DNA from 3 places in the Rhizobium sp. RHZ01 genome. Region 1 is predicted to be linked to each of the others. Evidence: riboswitches for the same ligand, from Rfam matches in the RefSeq annotation. Region 1 holds a riboswitch; each other region holds the start of a gene.
What was found. Region 1 has a riboswitch for cobalamin ahead of bluB (5,6-dimethylbenzimidazole synthase). Riboswitches for the same ligand answer to the same signal wherever they lie in the genome.
Positions count from the first base shown of each region.

Region 2: another riboswitch for cobalamin. It lies ahead of IB248_RS22825 (CbtB domain-containing protein); the one in region 1 lies ahead of bluB (5,6-dimethylbenzimidazole synthase).
Region 3: another riboswitch for cobalamin. It lies ahead of cobU (bifunctional adenosylcobinamide kinase/adenosylcobinamide-phosphate guanylyltransferase); the one in region 1 lies ahead of bluB (5,6-dimethylbenzimidazole synthase).

Region 1 covers NZ_JACUZZ010000004.1:165,406-171,777, forward strand. The annotation lists gene IB248_RS06950 (hypothetical protein) at 1-820, opposite strand, end outside; gene IB248_RS06955 (DUF1003 domain-containing protein) at 954-1,478, opposite strand; gene IB248_RS06960 (LTA synthase family protein) at 1,560-3,488, opposite strand; gene IB248_RS06965 (PD40 domain-containing protein) at 3,706-4,539, shown strand; cobalamin riboswitch at 4,566-4,748, shown strand; gene bluB (5,6-dimethylbenzimidazole synthase) at 4,788-5,477, shown strand; gene IB248_RS06975 (DUF2865 domain-containing protein) at 5,484-6,372, opposite strand, start outside.
Region 2 covers NZ_JACUZZ010000025.1:179-6,550, forward strand. The annotation lists gene IB248_RS22815 (hypothetical protein) at 1-604, opposite strand, end outside; gene IB248_RS22820 (CbtA family protein) at 643-1,386, opposite strand; gene IB248_RS22825 (CbtB domain-containing protein) at 1,400-1,609, opposite strand; cobalamin riboswitch at 1,638-1,775, opposite strand; gene IB248_RS22830 (histidine phosphatase family protein) at 1,833-2,396, shown strand; gene IB248_RS22835 (EAL domain-containing protein) at 2,780-4,345, shown strand; partial or broken gene IB248_RS31880 (porin family protein) at 4,647-4,809, shown strand; gene IB248_RS22840 (hypothetical protein) at 4,770-5,117, opposite strand; partial or broken gene IB248_RS22845 (transglutaminase-like cysteine peptidase) at 5,065-5,650, shown strand; gene IB248_RS22850 (hypothetical protein) at 5,711-5,971, opposite strand; tRNA gene IB248_RS22855 (tRNA-Met) at 6,121-6,197, opposite strand; gene mnmA (tRNA 2-thiouridine(34) synthase MnmA) at 6,308-6,372, opposite strand, start outside.
Region 3 covers NZ_JACUZZ010000004.1:46,161-52,532, reverse strand. The annotation lists gene cobN (cobaltochelatase subunit CobN) at 1-3,474, opposite strand, end outside; gene cobW (cobalamin biosynthesis protein CobW) at 3,485-4,534, opposite strand; gene cobU (bifunctional adenosylcobinamide kinase/adenosylcobinamide-phosphate guanylyltransferase) at 4,540-5,064, opposite strand; cobalamin riboswitch at 5,193-5,590, opposite strand; gene IB248_RS06345 (chloride channel protein) at 5,838-6,372, shown strand, end outside.

The DNA of each region.
Region 1 (6,372 bases):
CGGATTGCCAGTGGAAATAGTCCTCGATGAATGTCTTGGAAAGCCATAGCGTGCCACGGTTGCGCGGGTTTTCCCAGCCGAGCATGCCGTCCGTTTCTGCTTTCTTGAACATCCGTTTCAAGTTGGTGAGGGAGATGCCGAAGTCGCTCGCGATTTCGCTGATCGTCACGCCTTTCAGCAGAGTGCGATCATGCTCCCGCGCGTCGTCCGGCAGGCGGCTGATCAGATCGTGCAGCACGAGGCCGCCGACATCCGACCAGAGGAAATGCCCGATGCTGCTCCGGGGTTCCTTCCAGACCGAATCCTGGATAAGGGCACGCGCAGCTCGCGGCTGTGCGAGAAGGAAGAGCCGCGGGGTGTCAGCGGTCAGGCTTGCGCGATTGCCGCCGTCGAGTTGGTCGAGGCAGGCCATATGGCCCTGGAACCAGGAGGCCATGGCCTCCTCGCTCGCCTCGGTCGTCTCGAGGCGACGCAGGCGCCGGTCGGGCGTTTCATCGGCAGCATCCCGCAGGAACTTATAGGCAATCAGTTCTGCAAGGAACGACGCAGCCGTATTCTTACTGGCGAGATCGAACTCTTTGGCCACCTGCATCATGCGGCCGGCCGTGAGCCCCGAACGTGGGTTGCCTCGATCTCGTCCGGCATGCATGGCAAACAGCGTTTGCGTCATTAGCCACTTTTGGTGCGAGGCGGCGAGGCGGGCAAGGCGAGGAGCGCGCTTGTGAATGCCGATAAGGTGGAGTGCGATCTGGCGTTCGATCGACAGAAACAGAGGGTGATGAAGGATTTCGTCGCGTGTATGCAGTCGGCCAGTGAGCATCGTATCGTATTGTCGGATCGGATTGGTTCCCGTTGCTCCTCCAACATTTGCGTCGATGTTTCAATGCGGCACTTGGTTAGCGGATCGTTAATCGATTGGTATAGTTAAATTCAAGCGATCCCGGATCCTTCGATCAACTGGGCAGACGCTGGTTCAAACGCTCGATGTCTTCGCGCAATGCTGCAATTTCGGTGAGCACGCGCATGTCAATCTTCTGATGCAGGGATAGAACTTCCAGTTCTGCTTTGAGATTGACCTCATAGTCTTTTGCCGCCTCGAAACGATCGCGCTCCGCCTGGCGGTTTTGCGACATCATGATGATCGGAGCCTGGATCGCCGCCAGCATCGAAAGCACGAGATTGAGGAAAATGAACGGATAGGGATCGAAGGCGCGCGTCAGCAATACAATGGTGTTTACAACGCACCAGCAGACCAGGAAGAGCAGGAAAGCAATAATAAAGCTCCACGAGCCGCCAACACGCGCAATCGTATCTGCCAAGCGCTGGCCGGAGGAAGATTCGGCTTGAAGAGCGGCATTGATATCGGTCGAGATTATCTTCCGCTCGTGCGCCTTCGCGAGAACGCGCCTTTCGATCTCGCCGAGTTCGTCGGCCGGCTTGTCGAAGTGATGGTGGATGAGGTCCGATAGGTTATGCATGGCCGACTCCGAATGCTAGATCGCTCGGGCGCCAGTATTCCGTAATGTTTTCAAATTGCAATGCGGGCTTGTGCCGCTTTTCTATGTGCCTTGCGCATAGAGCCAGGCATGCTGCGGGAAGAACCGCTCGAGCGTCTGAGCCTTGCCGAACATGATGTCATGCTGGAGGTATCGATAGTCCCGGACGAGGGGATCGAGGTTCTTCGGCTTCAGGACCCAATCGGGAGATGCCGTGTTGTCGCGGGCAATGAGCTGATATCGGTCGATGACGCTGTACTTCTTCTGCACGCGGCCGAGGAAGCCCGTGTAGTAGGGATGCTCGAAGCCGGCGAACTTCAGGAGGTGGTACGAAAGCAGTGAGGGGCTGATGGTGCCGACATCCTTCTTGCTGCCCTTCTTGTTCGACCAGATGACGAGCGGGGTCTCGTGTTCCTGCTTCATGACGCTCACTGATGCCTTGCGGGTGGCAACCTGGTCCGGCATGTAGCCGGTCGCCATGTAGACATTGCCGAGCGGGGGCAGGTGGTCGCCCCACAGCACGATGATCGTTTCGCGGTCGCGCTTTTCTGCCCAATCCATCAGCATCTTGAGGCTGTCGTCGGCTTCCTTGACACCCTGCGTATAGGTGCCAAGGGTGGCGCGGTCGGCATCGTTCAGGTTGCCCTTGATGTCGATAGTGTTGTGGGCGTAACGGTTCGGTTCGTAGGGGCCATGTCCCTGCAAGGTGACGCCAAAGAAGAAGAACGGGCGATCCATGCCGTCAGCCTCGTTCATGATCTCCTTCATAAGCGACTCGTCCGAAGCGAAGATGCCTCGCTTTTCCATGGGAGGCAGGGTTTCTTCGGAGCGGAACTGCTCGAAGCCGAAGTCCTTGTAAACCTCGTTGCGATTCCAGAACCAGCCGCTGAACGGATGAAGCGACCGCGCCGCGTAACCTTCGCCACGGAAGAACGTGGCGAGCGAGGGAACATCACGACGGATGTATTGCTGGTAGGGAATGCTGCCGTATGGCAGGAAGGCGTTGGAGAAACCTGTCAGCGCCTCGAATTCGACATTGGCGGTCATGCCGCCAAACTCCGGCGAGAAGACATAGCCGGACTGCTCTGCACGGATCGTCGGCATAGGATCTGGCGACAGGCTCAGCGTCTTCAGGCGGGTCGGATCCCAGAATGACTCGCTCATCAGCATGATCACGTCGGGCTTTTCGCGTGGCCCGCTGAGGTAGCCGTAGTTGCGGCCGGGGATGGCGTCGAGCGCCTCTGTACCGAAGCCGACAGGCGCTGCCACGTCTGCCATCGGAATGTTGAAGATGAAGGCGAGGATGAAGCCGTTGCTGCGGTAGTTTTCCTTCTGGTCCCACATCATCGGAACCACCTGCAGGCGGTCACGGATGAAGGAATATTGGGAATAGTCCATCAAGGACCCGAAAGCCGCGATAACGGGCAGGCCGACGCAAAGCCGGCGGACGCGAGAGGCCCTTGGGAGCTTTGGGAAGTTGCGCCAGGCGAAGCGCCAGAGGAAGACAATCGCGGTAACGGACAAGACGATGCCGACAAGCATCGCAACGGCCGTCCAGGGGCGGTCGCGCACCATCACAGGGAGCAGTTCCATGATCTGCCGCCCGAAAAGGACGTCCGATGGATAAAGCGGGTCCGAAAGGTAGTGCTGCTTCTGGTTGGATACGATGGCGGGGACGATCACAAGCGGAAGAACGATCAGCGCCGAAATGAACCGCCGGCCCAGGACTGCATCGAGCGACAGCATCAGGACAGTCAACATCACAACCGTCGTCATCCCCGGACGCACAGGCGATGTCAGGAATTCGCGGACGTCGGCCAACCCATCGCGGGCAATGATCTCGACAGTGGCGGTGGCAAGGAGCGCAAGCAGGGCACAAAAAGCAACGCTGAGTGCGGTGCGTAGGGCGGGCGACCGAGCGCTTCCCCCGAAATCGGTGGAAAGCGACGCAAAACGCGCTGCCGCTGCAGACCTCATTACCAACGCGATCAACTGGAAAACTCCGACGTCATAAAAGCTTCGTCGAACTGTCACATCTTTGTCATGAATGCTAGATGAACCGTTAGGTTTCCTGCATTTGTGATCGGTGGATAAAACGCCCATCACGCAGGAACTACCTCCAGAGCAGATTCTCGGTCAGGCGCATTTGCTTGTGCTGAGTGGCGAGCCGTCGTAGGTCTGGCGGATTCGATGCTTAGGAGGATTCAGATTGCGCAGTTCCGTTGAGATCTACAGCATCAGGACAGGCGAGGCGCGCGTCGTCTGGCAAACCACGCAACTCGTTGAGGCGCCGAACTTTTCGTCGGATGGGACCTATCTTCTGTTGAACGGCGACGGACTCCTCTACCGTCTCGCACTTGATGGTTCGAGCAAGGTCGGCAAGGTCGATACCGGCTTTGCGACGACCTGCAACAACGACCACGGCATTTCGCCCGATGGCCGCCAGATCGTCATCTCCGACAAAACCGAGTTCGGGAAGTCGACGATTTATGTGCTGCCGGCCGAAGGTGGTACGCCGCGGCTGGTGACGCAAAATCGGCCATCCTATTGGCACGGCTGGTCGCCCGACGGGAAGCAACTCGCCTATTGTGGCATCCGCAACGATTTGTTCGATATCTACACGATCTCCGTTGACGGCGGCGAAGAAAAGCGGCTGACCCACGGCGAGGGACGCAATGACGGGCCGGACTATTCCGCCGACGGTCAATGGATCTACTTCAATTCTAGCCGCACCGGCCTCATGCAAATCTGGCGAATCCATCCCGATGGGACCGGTCTTGAGCAGGTCACCAGTGACAACTATGGGAACTGGTTTGCCCATCCGTCGCCCAACAACGACAAGGTTCTGATCCTTTCTTACGATCCTGATGTGTTCGACCATCCACGCGATCTCGATGTTCGCCTGCGGCTGATGGACATGGACGGCGGAAACCTGACGATGCTCTTCGATCTCTTCGGCGGGCAGGGAACGATCAACGTGCCCAACTGGTCGCCGTCAGGTGATGAGTTCGCCTATGTGCGCTACTTTCCCGTCTCGGATTAAGGGATTGCGTCGGCCAGGGTTTATGGGCATAGACGCGTCCGTCGGGTGCCCGCCGCGGGCGGGAGAATCGGGAATTCGGTGAAAGACCGAAACGTGCCCAACGCTGTAAGGCTGACGGCTGCCGCAAAGAGCCACTGGTCCAGTACCGGGAAGGCGCGGCAGTCGGATGACGCCAAGTCAGAAGACCGGCCCGACACCATAGACTGACCCGCGTGGACGGCGGGCGGTTGTGTTGTTGGGGATTGACGATGCGACCAGACCATTCAGGCTCCCTGTCGGGAGCCGCAGCCTTTTCGACCGAGGAACGCGACGCCGTCTACAGGGCGATTTCGACGCGACGCGACGTGCGTTCCGAGTTTCTCCCGGATGCCATACCGGACGACGTCGTCAAAAGGCTTCTGACGGCCGCGCATCACGCGCCGTCCGTTGGGTTCATGCAGCCCTGGAATTTTATCCTGGTGCGCGATGACAAGGTGAAGGAGGCCGCGTGGCAGGCCTTCAATCGCGCCAACCGCGAGGCCGGCGAGATGTTTGAAGGCGGGCGGCAACAGCTCTATCGCTCGCTGAAGCTTGAGGGCATCCGAACCGCACCGCTCAGCATCTGCGTGACCTGCGATCCGGACCGCTGCGGCGATGTCGTTCTTGGCAGGACGCACAATCGGCGGATGGATTCCTACTCCACGGTCTGTGCCGTGCAGAATCTGTGGCTCGCCGCCCGCGCCGAAGGCGTGGGGGTCGGCTGGGTGAGTATCTTTCACGAGTCCGATATCAAGGACATCCTCGGTGTTCCTGATCGGGTCGAGATCGTTGCCTGGCTCTGCGTCGGCTATGTCGACCGGCTCTATGACCAGCCGGAACTCGCCGTCAAAGGATGGCGCCAGCGATTGCTGCTGGATGAACTGGTGTTTACGGATCGCTGGGACAATCCAGCGGACTGAGGGCGGCTATTGCTGCTGCGGCTGAGGGCCCGGCTTTGCCGGATGCTTGAGGTCGATTGTGCCTTGGTCGCCGGCCAAGAACTGCGGACCGATCTGGCGCACCTTGTTGGTCGCCGGATCATATGGCCTGTCCGGCACCTGAGGCTGCGGTGCAGCCGGGGCGGCGACCTTTCTCGCTGGCTCGGGCTTCTTGGTTTCGATCGTGGTGATCGATCCTTGTTGCGGCGGTTCGCTGATCGATTGGCTTTTTCGCATCCGCTCATAGTAGGCGTTGAGGTCGCAGCTGCAGGATGATTTTTCGCCGGGTTTGCGGTTCTTGTAGGCGAAAGCGTTCGGCATTGCGCTGTAAGGAGCGCCCGTCGCCGCCGATATCATCTGTGAAGTCTCAGTGCTGGAGACGTCATGATAAAAGAGCTCGGTGTCGATGCCGGGACACATCTTCGAGCAGGTGTCGGCATCGCGGGCGAAGTCCTGCGAGGTTGCATTCGAGCTTAACGGAAAAAAGCCACCGTCGCAGGTGCGCACACAGACGGTATTGAGATGAGAGGGCGTCGACATGCCGGGGAGACCGTATCGGCGCTGGCCGGGATCGCCACCCGGCGGTACGAAGGTGTCGTTTCGCAGCGCCTGATCTTCAATGCTTGGAGGCGGTGCATATCCATCGCCGCTGTCGGCGGGCCACTGTTCCTCGTTGCAGCCATTGTCATCGAGCGCCGCAAGAAGCTCGTTTCGCGTGCGGACATCCTCGCTTTGGCCACGCAGCTCGTCGCGCCGCTGCTGCAGATAACGGATGTTGTCGACCATTTTGCTCTCCGCGCGCTCAAGCTCCCCGCAATAGCCGTCATCGTCGCCGATCACGACCATGCTGCCGCTTGTGCAGCCGTTCTGACGGAGA
Region 2 (6,372 bases), on a different contig from region 1:
CGATCCACCGAAGCAGCCGCCGTCCACAATATGCCGCAGCCAGCAACACCGCCGCGAAGCCGGTAACCGTCACCATGCTGCCGGGATGCAAGGGAACATTCCTCCACACCGGGCGAACGACATCCGCAGTGTTGAACGCCTCACCGCTGAACTCGCAGGTGATCAGCGCCAGACCGCGCAACACCATGCCGGCGTCGATCGCAGAGACGATGGCCTCCGCCTCGTCCGCCTCCGCGCCCATGTTGCGCATCGACAGGAGCACGGCCTTCGTTGCCGCGAGGTAGGCGTGCGAGCATTCATTGAATGGACTGGCCTCGTCGGTCACCCCGCCCGGCATCTTGCCCCAGAGACAATAGGCATGCTGGATCTGCGCATAGTTCAGCACGCGTCGGAACGGCTCGTTCGTGTCCGTGGCACGCGCCGCGAGATCAATGATCCGATCGCGATACTCCGCCATCATGACCATTTCGCCATGTGAGATCTCGGCGATCGCGATGCCGCTTTGGGAACCGCTGCTGCTCCGCTGGTGCGCGTCGGCCGCGACGGACCAAAGCTGCAGGACAGCAATCATGGCTACAAGAAAAATGGGACGCCGACTGGTCATCTCTGAGGACAGGCTCCGGACTCCGGAGCCTTCTCCGATCAATGGAAGACCGACGCGCGAGCGCTGAGCCTGGGTGCGGCACCGAGCTTGCGCTCGGCCAGAGCACCAAAGGCCAGGCCAAGAACGCCCCATAGGATGGCGTGCATCCCGATCGTGGTCGTACGGAAACGCCAGAGAACCATAGCCGAATAGTTCTCCGGAACCTCGTTGATCGGCGGCAGCAGATACTGCACGAGGCCGATGAAACCGACATAGGCCAGACCTGCCGCGATTGCCGCATTCCACATACCGAACCGCGGCGTGAGGCGGCGTGCAAGCGCAATTGCCGCTACAAGCGCAGCGATCGAAACGACGATCATCAGGAAAAACAGCTCGGTCCTGACGCCAATGGTGTCGGGATTGCCGACTGCCGGCGGATTGGCCGGATATTTTATGTTGGGTACGATCACGATAGCGACAAACGCCGCAACGGCGATGACGGCACAGGTCCCGCGGGCGCTCAGATTGCTGAACCGCCCCTGGATAAAGGCGAATACGAGGGCAAACAGGCCGCCGACAGCAATGCTGTAGGCCATTACACCGGTCAAGAGGCCAAGGCCCGCCTGCGTGGCGCGGCTGACGATTTCAGGCTCAGCAGTTTCACCCGCCGCCTGGGCGGCCGCCTCCTCGAACGCGATCGCCTGGTCGACAAGCGGCTCGCCGAAAATATGCGCAAAGGCGAAAACGAGGACGCCAGCGACCACCCCCGCGAGCATGCCGCGAAGCAAAAGATTTCCAACCATGTCCGGAACTCCCTTAGTGGCAGGGAAAGCCGAGGAGATGCCGGCCGTCATGCACGAACTCGTGCACGTACATACCGTTGAAAAGCGCCATCGCGCCCTCTTCGGTACCGACGAAATAGATGGCGATGAGCATCAGTAGACCGCCGAAGATGGCCCAAGGCAAAAGCTCGCCAACCGGAATCGGAGCCGGTGCGGCGACGGGCGCAAAAGTAGTGTCAGACATGTATTCCTCCTGGAATGACGCGTTCAGTCGAGAATCGTTGCGTGGCAGGGTCTGACTTCCAGTCCGAGGTATCCTCATCCTGATCACAGTGGCGCGACCGCACCGGAATTTCACCGGTTTCCAAACCCACAACATCACCGTTATATCTGCCGCTTCGAACCTGTCAACGAAACTTCATGCAGCGGCGGGCCACGCTCCCCGATATCCGGAGACAACGAACGTGATGACGCGCCTTACCTGGATCTGCCACGGCCCGACGGCCGCCAACCGCGAGGCGCGCTTCCCGCAGGACGAACCGCTGAATGAAAAGGCAATCATTGCCACACGGGCAATCACCCCACGCCTGCGGCACGCCGACAGCGTCTTCGCCAGCCCGACGCTGCGCGCGCGGCAGACGGCCGGCGCGCTTGGCTTGCAGCCGGAAGTTTCCGAGGCGCTCGCCGATTGCGATTTTGGCCGCTGGGCGGGCCGTTCGATCGCCGAGATCCAGCAAGCGGAACCCGAGAACCTTGCCGCCTGGATGGCGCAACCGGAGGAAGCACCGCATGGTGGCGAGGCGATCGCTGCCGTGTGCATGCGTGTAAACGGCTGGATGCGCGAGCACTTGCAGTCCGGCGGTAACATCATCGCCATTACCCATGCGGCGGTCATCCGAGCAGCCATCATCGGCACGCTGAATGCCCCCCTGTCATCATTCTGGATTACCGATATCGAACCGCTCGCCGTCGCTCACATGACCAGCAACGGAAGCCGCTGGTCCCTGCGCTTCGAAGGACAAACCACCTAATTTTCAGGGCGATAATTTAGTCCAGCCTTACGCAAGCAATCGATGCGATAGTTTTTCGACCCGACACCGTCGGGCTGTCAATCCTTGCCCCAAGGAGGACTTTGCATGCCCTATGATTGGAGCGGCGCGCGGATGCGACGCACGCGCCTGCTACGTATGACTGGCGCCGGGATGCTTCTCCTGCTCGTCGTCAGCGTCACCCTTCTAACCAGACTTTGAGAACAACAGGCGAGCGACAAGCGCTCGCCTCGTTTTTCACCGCGGCTTTCGAGCCAGTTCACACGCCGTGATAGCGATTCGATAACAAGAAATCGCCCTTTGATTTCAACAAACGCTTCAGACTTCCATGATACATCAGCGCCCGGGTGGAGATGGAGTAAAGCATGCCGGTATTCTTCCAGAGCAGGGCCGGGAGGCAATGCTTGTTGGTCATGGCGTTGGGGGTAACGCTATGGCTCGTCGGTGCAATCCTGGAACTGGATAACTGTGTGGTCGCCTTCGTCGGCGCCTACGAAAGCTATGGTGCAGACAAGCTCGTCCTCGCCCTTGGCATCGGCGGGGCGATGAGCTTCGTCTATTCGATCCTGCGCATTGTCGATTTGCGCAAGGAGATGGAGCTGCGGGCCACCGCTCAGGCCAAGGCCGACTGGACAGCAACCCACGACCACCTCACCAAACTTCCCAACCGCTATGCGTTCGAACGGAAAGTCCTGCCGCAAAGGACGAAGACCGACGTCGAAGGTGACGAGTGGGAGCAGAACGTGACAATCTTCTCGATAGACCTCGATGGCTTCAAGAAGGTCAATGACCTTGTCGGCCACAATGGCGGCGACGCCCTTCTGATCGAGGTGGCAAAACGGATCTGCGCAATCGGAAACGCGGACTGCGTCTATCGCTTCGGCGGCGACGAGTTCGTCGTCGTTGCGCTTGGCCTCTCCTCCCGCCATGAAGAACGCTTCGCGCGTTTGCTCATTCAAGCCGTAACACGGCCCATTCACATCAACGGGTTCGCGGTCGAAGTCGGCGCCAGCGTCGGCCACGATCGCTGGGAGCAGGGTCAAGAGCCGCTCGAGGACGCGGCCCACCGAGCCGACCTCGCCATGTACGAGGCGAAGTCACGCGGCCCCAACCACCACATGGTGTTCGAAGCCTCGATGCAGGACAAGGTGGCAAAGCGCGCGACGCTGGAATCCAAGCTGCGCGTCGCAATTCAGCAAAAGGCCATCCGCCCCTTCTATCAACCGTTGATCGATCTCAAGAGAGGCACGGTCTGCGGCTTCGAAGCGCTCGCTCGCTGGACGGACGAAGAAGGCGTCGCCATTCCGCCGCCGGAGTTCATCGGCATTGCCGAAGAGACCGGACTGATCACCGAGCTTTTCGAAGACCTTCTGGCGCAGGCCTGCGGAGACGCCCTGGCCTGGGACGACCACGTTACCCTCTCCTTCAATGTCTCTCCGGTGCAAATGGAGGACAAGCTGCTGGCCTCGCGCATCTTCAAGGTGTTGTCGGCAAATGGTCTTCCGCCAAGTCGTCTGGAGATCGAGATCACCGAAAATGCCCTGATCCAGGATCCGGCGGTTGCCGCAATCATCCTGGATGAACTCCACGATGCAGGCGTTCAGATCGCGCTTGACGATTTCGGCACCGGCTACTCCAGCCTCGCCCAGCTCGCCCGCTATCGCTTCGACAAGATCAAGATCGACAAGAGCTTCATCGCAACGTACCGCGATGATGAGCGTCAGGAAAAAATCATCCGCGCCATGCTTGGGCTCGGGCGCAGCCTCAACATACAGACCACCGCCGAGGGCATCGAAGAGCATCGCCAACTCGGCCACCTGCTTCAACTCGGCTGCGATGTCGGACAGGGCTATCTCTTCGGCAAGGCGATGCCCGCCGAAGAAACGCGCTCGTTCGCCCTTGACCGTCACGAGACATTGGCCAACGGATAAGCGCTCCGCACTCCTCTCCAGTAGTCCTCTACATCAGAACTTCGTAATGGACCCGTTCAGACAGGGCCACGTTCGCTCACGCAGCATGGACCGCGATCACCGATCGGACCTAGCCCGATCGGTGCGCAAAGTGAGTGGACCCTTGTCATAGGAGAGGGATTTATCGCGCATTTTCGTATCGCTGCCGCCTCGGCGGCCTTCATTGGTCTTGCAGGGGTGGCGTCGCCCCCCGATCTTATGAGGGGGCGGCCGCGGTTGTACCAGCAGCCCCAGTTTTCACCTGGAACGGCTTCGATGCCAGTTCTCAGGGTGGACCGCCGGAGCCGGTCTCGACTACGCCTTCACGTACAACATCTTCGGGCGTGGAATGTCGTTACAACGACTACGGCAGCAAAGTCCTTTTGGGCATAGACACCGTTTTCAATCAGAAGGTTGTTACCGTCGGCGTTGGCTTCAGATTTTGAGACTGCTCAACGATGAAATGACCAAGCCCGGACATACGCCCGGGCTTTGCTTCTCTGAACTGAGGCTGGTCGCCGTGTAAGATAAGCCTTAGTGGTGGTTTCCACACCCTGGTTTCCACCACCCTGGTTGCCGCCACCCTGGTGGCCACCACCCTGGTTGCCACCGCCTTGGTTGCCACCACCTTCGTTACCGCCACCCTGGTTACCGCCGCCTTCGTTACCGCCACCTTGGTTGCGCAGCACTCAGCCGATAGGATGTTTTCGACGCGGACCTTGGCAGCTTTCGCAGCGTTCACGCTTGTTTTCACAGCGTTTTCTGGTGAGAGCTATGCAGGATCCGCCCTGCGCGCATCAGGCGCCATTGGAGCGCCGATAGGCTTCCCCTCGGCTTGCACGCGCTATACTTGGCTTTGCCATGGCAACGGCGGCCACGAGATGACCGACGAGAAGGCTATGCCTTTGCTTCAAAAGGTGAACAGGCAGGTCAACGCTGGCGACGGACGCACAGACATCGGGGAAATCCGAATACTGGTCGCTTCCCATCAACAACAAAGGCGACTGCGAAGACTATGCCCTACTGAAGCTGAAAACCTTGCTGGGCGCCGGCTTTGCGTCGAACAAACTGGCGCTTTCGGTTGTCATCGATCGCCGCGGCAACAACCATGTCGTCCTGCTGGCCCGACTGAGATCCGGCGATTATGTTCTCGACAATCTTGCAGGCAAAGTAAAACCCTAGGCAAGCACGGGATATACTTTTCTGGCAAGCCAGAACTTCAACGACAGAAGCGCCTGGCAAGTAACGCTGGCCGGCCCGAGAGCGGACCAATATTCCGGAACGTAGAGCGCTGCGAGCAATTCTCCGCTTGCCGGCCGGCCGCGAGCCTTCGCGACGTTGCAAGGGCTAGTGGACGGACGGGTCCTCTTCCTCCAGAAATGTTCGGATCCCCTCGCGTGCGATCGTCGCCAGGAACTCGTCAAAGGCCTCGCGATCGGTCGCGAAGGGCTCTTCCCATTCGATGAGATCCTCGTGCTGGGTCACCACTTCCATTTTCCAGTCGCCATTCGTACCCGCCGGACGGAAGATGTCGACGAGCACGGTCACGCCATCATCGGTAAACTCACCGGCAAGCTCGGAATGTTCCAGTTTCGGCTTCTTCGCCATTCTCAAATCCGATCCGTGATTTTCGCCGAGCAGTCTAAGCGACAATGATGACAACAGCGCAGACCCATGGTGCACAGGGGTAAGCAACGGAGAAAGGCCCGCAGCCAAGGTTTATGGGAAAGTCCACAGAAGAAAATGCGTCATTTGACTGGTAGCGGAGGAGGGATTTGAACCCCCGACACAAGGATTATGATTCCTCTGCTCTGACCTACTGAGCTACTCCGCCACTGGTCAACGGTGCCGTTCGCGATGCGCTCGGCCCGTGGGATGAGCGGCTTATAAGGTGCGCTTCGGCTTTGTGTCAAGCGCATGATCGAGAAAATACCACAGGCTTTTTCAGGCCGCGACCGGGCTGGCCAACAGCGCCTTCAGCGAAGCTTCCGCCGCCGGTTCGCGCTCGG
Region 3 (6,372 bases), 120 kb from region 1:
GCCGTCGATCCACTTCGGATTGACGACACGGCCGCGCACGACACGCCCGATCTCCTCTTCCAAAGACCGGATCACCGGCTTCTCGGGCCTGGAGTGATCGTTATGGTAGATCGCTGGCCGATCACCCGCGAGCATTTCGGCCGCAGCCGCCATACCGCCCTCGAACTGGTAATAATCGTCGCTATCAAGAAGGTCGTGCTCGCGATTGTCCTGGTTCTGCACGACCGCCTGGATCGAGCGGAGGCGCTCTTCGAAGACACCACGCTCTGCCCGGCCCTCTTCGCCGGCGCCATAAGCGTAGCTTCCCCACACGAGATAGGCTTCAGCGAGATCGGCCCGGCGTTCCCATCCCTTCTCGTCGATCAATGCCTGCAAGCCGGCACCGTAGGCGCCTGGCTTCGAGCCGAAAACGCGATAGCCGGCCCGACGGCTTGCTTGGGCCGGGTCCAGTCCGGCCGCTTCAAGCCGTGCAGCCTCGCCGCGCATGCGCTGCGCAATCGGGTTGTCGGTAGCATCTTCTTCCAGCGCCCCGACGGCACGGATTGCCTTGTCGAACAGTGCAATCTGTTCCGGAAAGGCATCCCGGAAGAAGCCTGAGATACGCAGCGTCACATCGACACGCGGATGCCGTAGCAATGCGGGCGGGATGATTTCATAGCCGGTGACGCGCCGCGAGGTCATGTCCCACACCGGCTTCACGCCGATTAAGGCCAGAGCCTGGGCGATGTCATCGCCGCCCGTGCGCATGTTCGAGGTGCCCCAGGCGGTCAGGCCGAAGGAGACCGGCCATTCGCCGTGATCCTGCACGTAACGGCGGATCACGAGTTCAGCGGACTTCTTCCCGAGCTCGTAGGCCGCCGGCGTCGGCACGGCACGGCTGTCGACCGAGTAGAAATTCCGCCCTGTCGGCAGCACATCGGGACGTCCTCGCGTGGGCGCACCTGACGGACCGGGCGGCACGAAACGCCCATCGAGCCCGCGGAGCAGACCTTCGATCTCCGCCGTCCCACAGGCGAGAATGGCTGGCCTGAGGCGCATCTCGATCTCCGCAAGAACGGCGCGCGTCGCTGCCCAGTTCTCCGGGCAGGTGAACTCAGCTGCCACCAACTTTGCGGCAAGAAGTTCGATCCGCTCGACTGTATCGCCGTTCGTTCGCCAGACAGCGTCCGTGATGCCCACGAGAAAATCCGGATGCGGTCCAGCCCAGGCCTCGGCCATATCGCAATCGAGCGGGTCGAACGCCAAGTCGAGATCCGCGGCAATCGCACGCTGAAGGCTACGGTCACCTCCCTGTCCGAGCCCGCGCGGAACCCGGGCCAGCGCGACCGTCAGATCCGTCAGCAACCGTCCCTGCGGCGAGACGCCGAAAACATGCAGGCCGTCGCGGATCTGCATCTCCTTGAGATCGCAGAGATAGGCGTCGAGCTTCTTCAAAGCCTCCGTCTCGCTCTCACCCTTGTCAATGCCGGCATCGCGATCGAGGCCGATGTCGGCCACGAGATCGAGGATCTGCTTGCTGAGAAGCCGGATGCGGCGCGGATCACCGCCCGACGCCTCGTAGTATTCGTCGACCAGCGCTTCCAGATCCTTGAGCGGCCCGTAGCTCTCGGCACGCGTCAGCGGCGGCGTCAGATGATCGATGATCACGGCGCCGGCGCGACGCTTGGCTTGCGTCCCCTCGCCGGGATCGTTGACGATGAAGGGATAAAGATGCGGCATGGGGCCGAGGACAGCTTCGGGGTAGCATTCCACTGACAAAGCCAGCGCCTTGCCCGGCAGCCATTCCAGATTGCCGTGCTTGCCCATGTGAATAACGGCGTGGGCACCGAATTCGTGGCGAAGGAAAGCGTAAAAGGCAAGATAGCCATGCGGTGGCACGAGATCCGGGGAATGGTAGCTTTCCTTTGGATCGACGTTGTAGCCGCGCGCCGGCTGGATGCCGACCAGCAGCTCACCAAGACGCATGAACGGCAGCGCAAAAGCGCCCTCCACGACATAGGGATCGGCCTCGGGTGCGCCCCAACGCCCACAGATTTCATCCTGAATCTTTTTGGGAAGACTTCCGAAGAAAGCCTTGTATCGACTCACTGAAAGCGATTCGCGAACAAGCTTCCCATCCTGTCCTGAACTTGTCGGCCCTTCCATCAGGCGTCGTATCAGCGCATCGCCATCATCGGGAATATCCGCGACTGGATAGCCGGCGCCACCCATTGCCTTCAGCACCTCAACGGTGCCGGCGGGCGTGTCCAACCCGACGCCGTTACCGAGTCTGCCATCGCGGTTCGGATAGTTCGCCATGACAAGAGCGATGTGTCTCTTGCCGACGGGTGTCGTCCGCAGATTGGCCCAGTTGGCTGCAAGCCGCGCTGTATAGCGCATCCGCTCGATATCCGGCTCGCTGCCGACAATATTGGCCTCGACGCGCGCGTCGTAGCGCGATGCCGACTTGAATGAAACCGCTCGGGCAAGCACCCGTCCGTCAACCTCCGGCAGCGCAACATTCATTCCAAGGTCGCGTACGGAGAGCCCCTGCGAGGAAGCGGCCCACGCTTGGCGCGACGACGCCGAAAAGATCGCCTGAAGCACCACCGCGTCGTTCGCCTCGAGCACGGTCTGCTCGCGATCCGCACCAGGCGCAGACACGGCAAAGCCTGTCGTATTGATCACCACCTCGGGCTTGATGGCGTTAAAAACACTTTCGAGAATGCCCTTCGAGACAGGATCCTTGAGGCTGTAAGCAAACACCGGCAGCGGCCGGATGCCTTCAGCCAGCAGCGTATCGATCAAGGCTTCGACAGGCTTGGTCTCTCCGCTTTGCACGAGCGCGCGATAGAAGCTGACCGCGACCACAGGCGTTTGTGACACTCCCTGTACGAAGCGCACCCGTTCGTCGCACGCCGACCTCCACTCTTCGACGCCGACGACGCCCTTGCCCGGCCACCAGATCCCAGCCTTCATCAGCGGCGATGCCGCTTCCGGCTTTTCAGTTCCCGAGAGCATCGCACCGGCATAGTCCAGAAACGCCCGCGAATTGGCATCGCCGCCTTCGATGAGATAGGCCCAAAGGGCGTTCAGGTCTTCAAGCGGTACATTCGAAAATGGTGTCAACCCCGCATCGGACTTCGAATCTCCGGGCAGCACGGCGATGAACGCGCCAGATCGAGCTGCCGCCGTATGGAGCGCCTCCAGCGCATAGTGGAAGTAGCTGGCGCCACCCAGCGCCCTCACGACGATTAGCTTGGAGTGGCGGGCCGTCCGCTCGATATAGGCATCGACCGACATTGGATGCTTCAGGCTCATCAGGCTTGCCAGCCGCAGCGAGAAGCCGGCCGACGGTTCGTCATAAGCGGCGGCTATCGCGGCAAGCTCGGTATCGGCAGCCGACAGGAACAGGACATCGCCGGGCGATTGACCGAGATCGATCGCCTCCTCGGCGTCACTGATTGTTCCCTGCTGTGCCAGAAGCAGATGCATCGGTCTTGCCTTATGCCAGCGCTTCGATCGCCTTGCGCACCGCCGCTTCGTCCATCTCGTGCAAGCCGATGACGACAAGACGGGTGCCGCGTGCTTCGCCCGGCGCCCAGGCGCGATCGAAATAGTGGTCGATCCGGCTGCCGACCGCCTGCAACTGCAGGCGCATCGGCTTGCCGGGAACATCGATGAAGCCCTTGAGCCGCAGCACGTCATGTTCCCCGATGATGCCCCTCAGCGCATCCACGAAGGCTGCCGGATCGGCAACAGGACCAAGCTCGACCACGAAGCTGTCGAACTCGTCATGATCGTGCGGCACGCCGTCCTCGTGTTCGAGTTCATGGTGGGACTTGCGATTGACCACATCGTCTTCCGTACCGACGCCGAGCCCGAGCAGCACGCTTGCCGGAACCTCGCCATTGCGCGCCTCGATCATGACAGGCTTGCGAGCGATACGGGAAGCAACCTCATCGCGCACGCGACCAAGGCCGGCGGTGTCGAGAAGGTCGGTCTTGTTGAGTACGATCAGATCGGCGCAGGTCAGCTGGTCCTCGAAAAGCTCCTCGATCGGGCTCTCATGGTCGAGCGACTCGTCTTCGACCCGACGAGCCTCGACGGCATCGTGATCGTCCGCGAAGCGGCCCGCGGCAACGGCGGCGCTGTCGACAACGGTAACGACGCCATCGACGGTGACCTGCGTGCGGATATCAGGCCAGTTGAACGCCGCAACGAGCGGCTGCGGCAGCGCGAGACCGGATGTTTCAATAACGATATGGTCGGGGCGCTGTTCGCGCTCCAGAAGCTTGGTCATCGTCGGAATGAAGTCGTCGGCAACCGTGCAGCAGATGCAGCCATTGGTGAGCTCGATGATGTCATCCTCGGTGCAGTTCTCCGCGCCGCAGCCCTTGAGCACGTCGCCGTCGACGCCGAGATCGCCGAATTCGTTGATGATAAGCGCGATCTTCTTACCGTTGGCATTGGAGAGCAGATTGCGGATCATCGTCGTCTTGCCGGCGCCGAGGAAACCCGTGATCACGGTCGCCGGAATTTTCTGCTGGTTCATGAAATTCAACCCTTCATCTTCAACGGCAGTCCAGCCGCGATAAAATACACATCCACGGCCTCGGCCGCGATCATTTGATGCAGACGGCCGGCATGGTCCCGAAACTCCCGCGCCATGCGGTTTTCCGGCACGATACCGAGACCGACCTCATTGGAAACGATGACGAGACGGGCTCGTGCCGTCGGCAGATACGCCACAAGCGAGGCAAATTCCGCCCCTATGTCGCGGTCTTCCATCATCAGATTGGTGATCCAAAGCGTCAGGCAATCCACCAAAACTGCCCGCTTCTCGCCATCGATCGCCCGCAGGCAGCCGACAAGATCCAGCGGCTCTTCATGGGTATGCCAGAGATCGCCGCGATCGGCTTTGTGCTTGTCGATCCGGGCGCGCATCTCGTTGTCCCAAGCCCGACCGGTCGCCACGTAATGGTGCTCCAGGCCGCTCGAGACGACCAGTTGCTCGGCAAAACGCGATTTGCCCGAGCGCGCGCCGCCCAGGATGAAAGTCGCGCCTGATGATATCGGGCTCATGGAAAACGCTGACCGATCTTCGGAAGCCTTCCGCGAGAGACCGGAACGACTGCGGAGCGCAGCCGGCAAATCTGTCTTTCAGCCATGACAACCTCCGTGCTGGCAGCGGGCATCACCCAGGAATGGGCTTTTCGCCCGGCACAGTTGGCAGGTCTCCTGGCTCGCGGGTCTTGGCCGCGATCGGGGCAAACCGGAAACCGGTCGCCCCAGATCGTGCCAGCGGATCTTCCTCGCCTTCCCGGCTGCATTTCATGAAAAGGCGGACGATTCGTAGACGTAAGAGGCGTCCTGCCCCGGTTGATCATGATGCACTGCCAGTGACTTTTCCGTCGCCACTTTCGCACAGCCCGCCTGCACCCTTGCAGGCTGTCAGCCACGCGAAACCAACGCCGGACAGAAAACCCTGACCGCTCTACAGTCGCGGGGTCGGCTCTGATGACGGTGCCCGAATTGGGTCCACCGCTTCACATTCCCTTTTCATCCGCACCGATTCAACCGGTCCGGAACCATCCGTTATGGCGTCATCGTTAGGCAAGGCCACTCCTGAAGTCAATCAAAAGCCGTCGCTCCTAAGATTGCCGTCATCGCCGCGAAACGCTGTCAAGTCGACCTACTCTACAAGATTTATCGTCTTTTATCAGTGGCTTACGTCATAAATAATTATTGTCCGCGCCGGTCTTTTGCCGCAATTGCATCGCAAGCGGGTCGCGCCACTGATTTGCCCCTCCCTTCCTCGCACTTGAACGCGCCTGCGCCCGCCTAGTTTTCCTGCCATGCTCCTCAAAATCGATATTCGCCGCTTCGGTCCGTTTCATACCCTTCTCGATATCGGGCGGATGCGCGCCCTGCTGCGCCGCAGCGAGATGGGGATGGTCATCGCCGGCGCGATCGTCGGTGTCATATCGGGTTTGGCGGTGACCGGTATGGGTCTCATTTCCCGCGAAATGCACAGCCTGATCTTCGGAATCAGCGACGTCGAGAGACTGAGTTCGTCGCAGATCGACAACAAGCTGCTGTTGCTGACGGCGCCGGTCTGCGGCGGCATTCTCCTGGGTCTGTTGCTGTTCGTGCTTGCCAAGACCCGCAAGAAGCCGATGGTGGATCCGATCGAGGCGAACGCACTGCATGGCGGTCGGCTATCTCTCACCGATAGCATTCTGGTCGCAGTCCAAAATCTTATTTCTAATGGTTTCGGGGCCTCCGTCGGCCTGGAAGCCGGTTACACGCAGCTGGCGGCCGGACTGGCCTCGAAGCTCGGGCTGAAGCTGCAGCTTCGCCGCTCGGACCTGCGCGTTCTCGTTGGGTGCG